2 regions of the Ruminococcus sp. HUN007 genome follow, and region 2 is predicted to be linked to the other one. Evidence: a T-box and tRNA genes for the amino acid it is inferred to sense, from the RefSeq annotation. Region 2 holds a T-box; the other holds one or more tRNA genes.
What was found. The T-box of region 2 lies ahead of asnS (asparagine--tRNA ligase). A T-box ahead of a tRNA ligase gene usually reads a tRNA of that ligase, here a tRNA-Asn.
Positions count from the first base shown of each region.

Region 1: it encodes a tRNA-Asn, which carries the amino acid that the T-box ahead of asnS (asparagine--tRNA ligase) is inferred to sense. The anticodon was not compared.

Region 1 covers NZ_JOOA01000002.1:2,943,432-2,947,863, forward strand. Annotated here, with positions in the region: rRNA gene CC97_RS16860 (23S ribosomal RNA) at 1-1,681, shown strand, start outside; rRNA gene rrf (5S ribosomal RNA) at 1,744-1,860, shown strand; tRNA gene CC97_RS16870 (tRNA-Asn) at 1,868-1,944, shown strand; gene CC97_RS16875 (hypothetical protein) at 2,016-2,222, shown strand; gene CC97_RS16880 (CotH kinase family protein) at 2,282-4,147, shown strand; gene CC97_RS16885 (aromatic acid exporter family protein) at 4,199-4,432, opposite strand, start outside.
Region 2 covers NZ_JOOA01000002.1:3,043,732-3,048,163, reverse strand. Annotated here, with positions in the region: gene CC97_RS17290 (GGDEF domain-containing protein) at 1-1,755, shown strand, start outside; T-box leader at 1,828-2,057, shown strand; gene asnS (asparagine--tRNA ligase) at 2,099-3,472, shown strand; gene asnA (aspartate--ammonia ligase) at 3,602-4,432, shown strand, end outside.

The sequences.
Region 1 (4,432 bases), 100 kb from region 2:
GACCCTGCGCCGAAAATTCAACGGGGCTAAAATCTGTACCGAAGCTTGGGATTGGTACGCAAGTATCAGTGGTAGAGGAGCGTCGTATCGAGGGTGAAGTCATAGCGTAAGCGATGGTGGACGAGATACGAGTGAGAATGCCGGAATGAGTAGCGAGAATTATGTGAGAATCATAATGGCCGAAAGTCTAAGGTTTTAGGAGGAAGGTTCGTCCGCTCCTAGTAAGCCGGGAGCTAAGGTGAGGCGGAAACGCGTAGCCGATGCACATACGGTGGAAATTCCGTAGCCTCCGAAGTATTTAAGCATGAGGACACTTTTGAAGCGAATAGCCGGGCGCTGGTTGCCCCGGTCGTAAGGGACTGCAATAGCGGGAAGTATTAGTGGAAAGAGGCGAGAAAAGTCATGTGTATATACAAGGAGCCCGTACCGCAAACCGACACAGGTAGACAGGAAGAGAATTCTAAGGCCAACGGGAGAAAGGTTGTTAAGGAACTCGGCAAGTTGACCCCGTAACTTCGGGAGAAGGGGTACTCAGAAATGAGTCGCAGAGAATAGGCCCAAGCGACTGTTTAGCAAAAACACAGCTCTATGCTAAATCGAAAGATGACGTATATGGGGTGACACCTGCCCGGTGCCGGAAGGTTAAGAGGAGGAGTGAGAGCTCTGAATTGAAGCCCCGGTAAACGGCGGCCGTAACTATAACGGTCCTAAGGTAGCGAAATTCCTTGTCAGGTAAGTTCTGACCCGCACGAATGGTGTAACGATTTGGGCACTGTCTCAACAACCTACCCGGCGAAATTGTAGTACCGGTGAAGATGCCGGTTACCTGCGACTAGACGGAAAGACCCCATGGAGCTTCACTGTAGCTTAATATTGGATTTCGGTATTTCATGTACAGGATAGGTGGGAGACTGGGAAACACGGACGTCAGTTTGTGTGGAGTCGCTGTTGGGATACCACTCTTGAAGTGCTGGAATTCTAACCTGTGACCATGAATCTGGTCAGGGGACAATGTTAGGTGGGCAGTTTGACTGGGGCGGTCGCCTCCTAAAAGGTAACGGAGGCGCTCAAAGGTTGGCTCAGTATGGATGGAAACCATACCAGAGAGTGTAAACGCAAAAGCCAGCCTGACTGCGAGACTGACGGGTCGAGCAGGAACGAAAGTTGGAGTTAGTGATCCGGCGGTATGTGAGTGGAAATGCCGTCGCTCAACGGATAAAAGCTACCCTGGGGATAACAGGCTGATCTCCCCCAAGAGTCCACATCGACGGGGAGGTTTGGCACCTCGATGTCGGCTCATCGCATCCTGGGGCTGAATTCGGTCCCAAGGGTTTGGCTGTTCGCCAATTAAAGCGGTACGCGAGCTGGGTTCAGAACGTCGTGAGACAGTTCGGTCCCTATCTGTCGTGGGCGAAGGATATTTGAAAGGAGCTGTCCCTAGTACGAGAGGACCGGGATGGACGCACCTCTGGTGCACCAGTTGTCACGCCAGTGGCACAGCTGGGCAGCTAAGTGCGGATCGGATAAACGCTGAAGGCATCTAAGCGTGAAGCCGGCCTTAAGATAAGATATCCCATCGAAAGAGTAAGACCCCTCAAAGACTAAGAGGTTGATAGGCTTAACGTGTAAGCATCGTGAGGTGTTAAGCGAGTGAGTACTAATCGGTCGAGGGCTTTTCCTAGAGTATCAGGGAAGTCTGTAGAGAAATCGTAGAAAGAAATCGGAATATTCAGTTTAAAGATAGTCGGTGTTAATGGCAAAGAGGTCCCACCTGTTCCCATTCCGAACACAGAAGTTAAGCTCTTTTACGTCGAAAATACTCGGTTGGCGACGACCCGGGAAGATAGATAGACGCCGGCACAAATATTCCTCCGTAGCTCAGTCGGTAGTAGCACCTGACTGTTAATCAGGGTGTCACTGGTTCAAGTCCAGTCGGGGGAGCCAGAAATGATCCGTACATCGTTTGGTGTACGGATTTTTTGTTATAAAAAATAATGCAGACAGGAGAGTGAAAAATGAAATATATCGTAACGGATCTTGAAGAACCTGATAATGGCTGTGAAGGTTTTATGCCGGGTGAGGAACCTATGGTGACTCTTACTCTGAAAGATGAAAACGGAAAAATCTCAAAGGTTCGTGTTCCTGATACTGAGGCATACAGGCTCGGCTGGGATACAGGCAGTGAGATAGACAGTGCGGAATTAAACAGTATCACGTCGTAAAATGATATAATCAAACAATAATCCGTTGTACAGATAGTTTTGACAAAGGAAAAAGGAATATGAAAAATTATAACAGACAAACTGCGGTCATAACCGGCCTTGCTGTGTTGCTGGCTGGTACAGCTATTATGTTTTCCTCATGTGCAGGACAGACTGTGGAAAACAGCGCTGTTTCCGAAACAAATCAGGGATCAGAGAAAGCTGAAGAACAGACAGAAAAGCTTCAGATCGAAACTGCTGATATTAAAGAACCGTTTGAAGCGGAGGAAATGAATTTTTCGGTAAAAAGCGGGTCGTATGATTCTCCGTTTTATCTTGAAATTACGGCTCCCGAAGGAATCACTGTATATTACACGCTTGACGGAAGTGAACCGGATACAGAAAGCATTAAGTATACTGAACCTGTTCTCATCACTGACAGATCAGATGAGCCTGCTGTTATGAGCAGACACACTGATATAGTTCCGCCGATGGATAAGGATTTTTACGCGGAACCTGATGTACAGAAGGAAAAAGCTACAGTATTAAGAGCGATGGCAGTAGATAAAAACGGAATACAGACAGGGATAGTTACTAATACATATTTTATCGGAAATGCGATCGGAGCTGAAAAGTATAAGGGACTTAAAATTATCTCACTCGTTACTGCTGAAGGTAATCTTTTTGATCATGAAAAGGGTATCTATGTTATGGGAAAGACCTATGACGACTGGAAAAAGAGCTCTGATTATGACCGTGATACATTTGAATGGGACATTCCGGCTAACTACAGGCAAAAAGGCAGAGACTGGGAACGTCCGGTTTCCATACAGTTTTTTGAAGACGGAAAGCTTGTGTGTTCTGAAGATGCGGGGATAAGGATACATGGAGGTGCTTCCAGATCATATCCGCAGAAAAGCTTCAATGTCTATTTCAGAAAGGACTACGGATCTTCAAAACTGGAATATGATCTGTTTTCAGGCAGTGTTAAGACTAAGTCCGGCGGTGAAACGGTAAATAAGTTTGATTCATTTATGCTTCGAAACGGAGGAAATGATGCAGAATATCTACGTTTCCGTGACAGTCTTATTCAGTCACTTGTAAGTCACCGTGATTTTCTTACCCAGGGAATGGAGCCTTGCATTGTTTATATAAACGGTGAGTTCTGGGGACAGTATGAAATAACTGAAAAGATGGATAATTCATATATAAGCACTCATTACGGTGTACCGAAAAATGAAGTGTGTATGATAAAAAAAGACATGCTTGAAGAGGGTTCGGAAGAAACATTTGCAGAATTTGAAGAACTTAAAGCCTGGGTCGGGAAGACAGATTTTTCTGATCAGAGTGCATACGAAGAACTTTGCAGACGTGTTGATATGAAGAGTTATATGGAATATATAAGTACTGAGATCTACATTGACAATTCCGACTGGGGCAGTGCAAATTCGGCATTGTGGAAGGCTGAAAAGACTGATGAAAGCAATCCTTACGCAGACGGAAAATGGCGTTTTATTCTGTTTGATACTGAGTACAGCACATCTATTTATCCGGATCAGACATATGCATCGAAAAACAGCTTTAAAACTCTTTTGGAGAGTAAGGGCTTTATAGGAAGGCTTTTCGATTCGGCGTTGAAAAACGATACCTTCAGAAAGGAATTTGAAAAGACTTTCATGGATATTGCAGAAAATGATTTTTCCGATGAACGTGTTAATGCTGCAGTTGAAAAGTATGAAAATGAATACCGTGATATTGCCGCAGATACAATATACAGGTTCTGGGGCTGTCAGTCCGGCATGCTGCCATATTACCACTATGCTGCGGATAATCAATCCCCGGGAGATGTCAGATCCAATTATGATGAGGCAATGGAAATGTTAAAGAGATTCTTTTCACGCCGCCGCGGACAGATAACAAAGCATCTTCAGAAATACGTGAACTGATGCGGAACAGAATATGAAAAAAAGTGAACGCCGGACTGACGTTCACTTTTTTTATTTATTGTTTTCCATAAACATTTTCTTGATGGTGAGAAATTCGCGTGTACGGATCATTAAGTTGTAAAGTGAGGCGCGGTTCTCGAATTCTTTACGTGATTCAGGCATTTTCTGATTTTTCATTTCAGTTATTACTTTATTGGTTTCTTCGAGAAGTCTGCTTACGTTATTGTATTCGTGGTACTCGTCCTTTATCTTTTTCAGCAGTTCTGACAGGATGTGCGCCTGTTC
Region 2 (4,432 bases):
AACTCCATAAATGTCACCTATTTCGCCGCTTTCGGCGGAATAATCGACAGCAAGCAGTTTGATACCGGCGAATACAGCATATACAATCTTCCGGATTATTCAAAGTTTGACGGTGCTATTCTTCTGTCGAATACTTTTTCAAACCTGGATATACGCACGAGCATTATAAACAAGGTGAAAAGTGCCGCTATTCCTGCAGTTATTTTCGAGTGTCAGGATCACAAGGAATTCAATGACATAAGCATCAACAACTACACTGTCATGAAAAAACTCGTCGAGCATCTGATCACCGAACACGGTGCCAGAACATTCAACTACATTTCCGGTCCGCCGACGAATATTGAATCAAACGAGCGCTACAGAGCTTTCCGCGACGCACTCGCCGAACATGACATCGACTTCGATGAAAAGAACCGCTTCTATTCCGGCCTTTTCCGGAGCTATGACGGCATAAAGGCTATCGAAGCATTTACAGAGTCCGGAATGACTCTGCCGGATGCCTTCGTGAGTGCAAACGACAGCATGGCACTTACGGCAATGGACAGACTCCAGCAGCTCGGTTACAGGATCCCGGACGATGTTATAATAACAGGATTTGATCATACTTTCAACGCACAGAATTCATTTCCTAAACTCACAACAGTCAAAAGGCCGCTCTACTATTCAGGAAAAAGAGCATGCAATCTCCTGCTCAATCTTATAGACAAGAGAGCTGAACCGAAAAGCGTTCCGCTCGAGGCAGACCCTATTTTCACAGAAAGCTGCGGCTGTGTTGAAAAGGAGACCTACGACATACGTGATTTCAAGAAGAACACCTACAAGCGTATCGAAGGTCTGTACACCAACATCCACATGCTCAACCGCCTTATCGCAGGACTTGCCGGTGCCGAAACGCTTGAAGAATGCATAAACTGCATCGAAAAAATGCTCGGGCTCATAAACTGTGATAATTTCAGTCTCTGTCTCATAAAGAACTGGGACAACACATATAACACGGCTCCGGTGGAAGACGGTGAAAGTGAATATCCTCCTGAGATGACAGCTCCGTTTATCCTGAAGGACGGTAAGAGAACATCGGTCGAAAGTTTCCCGAGCCGGCAGCTTCATCCGATCCCGCTCACGACGGGTGGCAATATAAGCTATTTCATACCGCTGCACTACAAGGAAAGATATCTCGGTTACTATATAATCACCAACAATGACTACCCTATCACGAGTCTGCTCTGTCATACGATGACAATGTGTATCGGAAACGCTATCAGCAATATTTCAAAGCTGAATGTTCTTGATCCTCTCTGCAAGATCTACAACAGAAGCGGATTTGTAAGAAACGCGGGATTTGTCTTCAACGAATGCCTGCAGAACCACAGTCCTATCTCAATCTGCTTTATTGACATGGACGGTCTCAAAACGATAAACGACCTGTACGGCCATAAGGAAGGCGACTTCGCCATAAGAAGCATAGCTGATGCCATAAGCAGTTCATGTGATTCCATGGATGTATGCGGAAGATTCGGCGGCGATGAATTCGTAGTGCTCGGACGCGGTGATGATTTCATTGAAACATTCAGGCGCGATGTTGTAAAAAAACTTAAAGAGATCAACGAACAGTCCGGAAAACCGTATCCTATAGCCGCAAGTATCGGATACATCACCGAAATACCTCAGCGCAGGGATCAGCTTTTCGAGCTCATACAGAAAGCCGATGCGAAAATGTACGAAAACAAGAGAGCGAAAAAGTGTCAGAGAAAATAAAAAAACTTTTTTGTATTTCTTGACAGACTGTTTCTGTAATGCTATAATAATGCTATGTTGATTTAAATACTTTTAAATGCCTTGATCGGGAGAAGTAACTCGAAAGCTCAGTCACAGTGAGCACGGGACAGTGGAAACCGTACACCAGAGTTCGTGTGAATAACACCCGGGAGCAGCAAACTGAAAGTCCGGATGACGGATCATTAGGGGCGACGCGATCTGCACGTTACGCAGACAGAGTGACCGTATTTCTTTTACGGTAATTCAGGTGGTACCACGGAAACTATTCTCCCGTCCTGTTTTTTCAGGACGGGAGTTATTTTTTTTGAAAGGAAAATTTTTTATGAAACACACCGACATCAAAGAAATCCTTAACAACGGCGAATACATCGGCAAAAAAGTAACTGTATGCGGATGGGTACGTACTGCAAGAGATTCAAAGAACGTAGCATTTATCGAACTCAATGACGGTACATCACTCAAGCATCTCCAGATCGTTATCGACAAGGCTTCAGGCATGGAATATGACCCGAATGCACTCAGACTCGGTACTTCACTGAAGGTAACAGGTACTGCTGTTGAAGCACGTCAGGCTGCAGCTGAGATCAATGCGGAATCAATCGAGATTCTCGGTGAATGTCCTCTTGAATATCCTCTTCAGAAGAAGAGACACACACTTGAATTCCTTCGTACAATGCCGCATCTCAGAGGCCGTACAAATACATTCAATGCAGTTTTAAGAGTACGTTCAGTACTTGCTGAATCTATCCACAGATATTTCCAGGAAAGAAACTATGTTTACGTAAACACACCGCTCATCACAGGCAGCGACTGCGAAGGTGCCGGTGAAATGTTCCAGGTAACTACTATCGGTTACTCAGACAAATACAAAAACAGCGACGAATACTATGCAGACGACTTCTTTGGCAAGCGTGCCGGACTCAGCGTTTCCGGTCAGCTCGAAGGCGAAATGGCTGCAATGGCTCTCGGAAAGATCTATACATTCGGACCAAGCTTCCGTGCTGAAAATTCAAACACACCGAAGCACCTCGCTGAATTCTGGCACGTTGAGCCGGAAGTTGCATTTGCTGAACTTCCTGATGTAATTGCAATGGCAGAAGACATGCTCAAGCATGTAATAAGAAATCTTCTCGACACATGCCCTGATGAAATGCAGTTCTTCGATGATCACTTCGAAAAGGGCATCATCGCAAGACTCGAGGAACTCATCTCACACGACTTCGGCGTTGTTTCATACACAGAAGCTATAAAGCTCCTCGAAGAATCAGGCGAAAACTTCGTTTATCCTGTATCATGGGGCTGCGATCTCCAGACAGAACACGAAAGATACATAGCTGAAAAGGTATTCAAAAAGGCTGTATTCGTAACTGACTATCCGAAGGAGATCAAGTCATTCTACATGAAGCAGAATCCGGACGGAAAGACAGTTGCTGCAGTTGACCTTCTCGTTCCGGGCGTAGGCGAGATCATCGGCGGAAGCGAAAGAGAAGCTGACTACGAAAAGCTCGTTGCTGCAATGAACGAAAGAAACATGAACCTCGACCTCTACAGCGACTACCTCGACCTCAGAAAGTTCGGTTCAGTTCCTCACGGCGGTTTCGGTCTCGGATTTGAACGTCTTATCATGTACGTAACAGGTATCGCAAACATCCGTGACGTAACACTCTACCCAAGAACTGTAGGCAGCATCAGATAAAAAATCTTTATCTTGACATCAAAATATTACAGTGATATAATATACACGTAAATAAATGTTGAACAAAGACGTTCAGGCTGCATGATACGTGCGGTCTGCGTCTTTTTTTGTTAGAAAGGAATGTTTTATATGTCAAAATCTCTCTACTTACCGGAAGGATACAAGGCTTCCCTGTCCCTCAGAGAAACTCAGCATGCTATAAAGTACATCAAGGATGTTTTCCAGCAGGCTCTTTCCTTCGCAGTTACACTTGACCGCGTTTCAGCTCCTCTTATAGTTACAACCGAAAGCGGTATCAATGACGACCTTAATGGTGTGGAAAGAAAAGTCGGATTTGACATTAAGGAGATCGGCGGAAAGGACGCAGAAGTTGTACAGTCTCTTGCAAAGTGGAAGAGAATGGCCCTTTACCGTTACGGATACAGACCGGGCGAAGGCATTTACACAGACATGAATGCCATCAGACGTGACGATGACACTGACAACACACATTCTATCTTCGTTGACCAGTGGGACTGGGAAAAGGTCATCACAAAAGAAGAAAGAACAGTCGAATACCTTAAGGAAACTGTAAAGGCTATCGTAAAGGCTGTAGCTTACACCAAAAGGAAAGTAAGTCTCAGATATCCTCAGCTCAAAAGCCAGATAAACGACACTCCTTTCTTCATAACAACACAGGAACTCGAAAACATGTATCCTGACAAGACAGCAAAGGAACGTGAACGTCTTATCACTAAAGAACACGGAACGGTTTTCATCATGCAGATCGGCGGCAAGCTCGCAAGCGGTGAAAAGCACGACGGACGTGCACCTGACTACGATGACTGGTCACTCAACGGTGACATTCTTGTATGGGATGAAGTTCTTGACAATGCACTTGAGATCTCATCAATGGGTATCCGTGTAGACGAAACTTCTCTTAAGAAGCAGCTCGCAGAATGCGGAGCAGAGGACAGAATG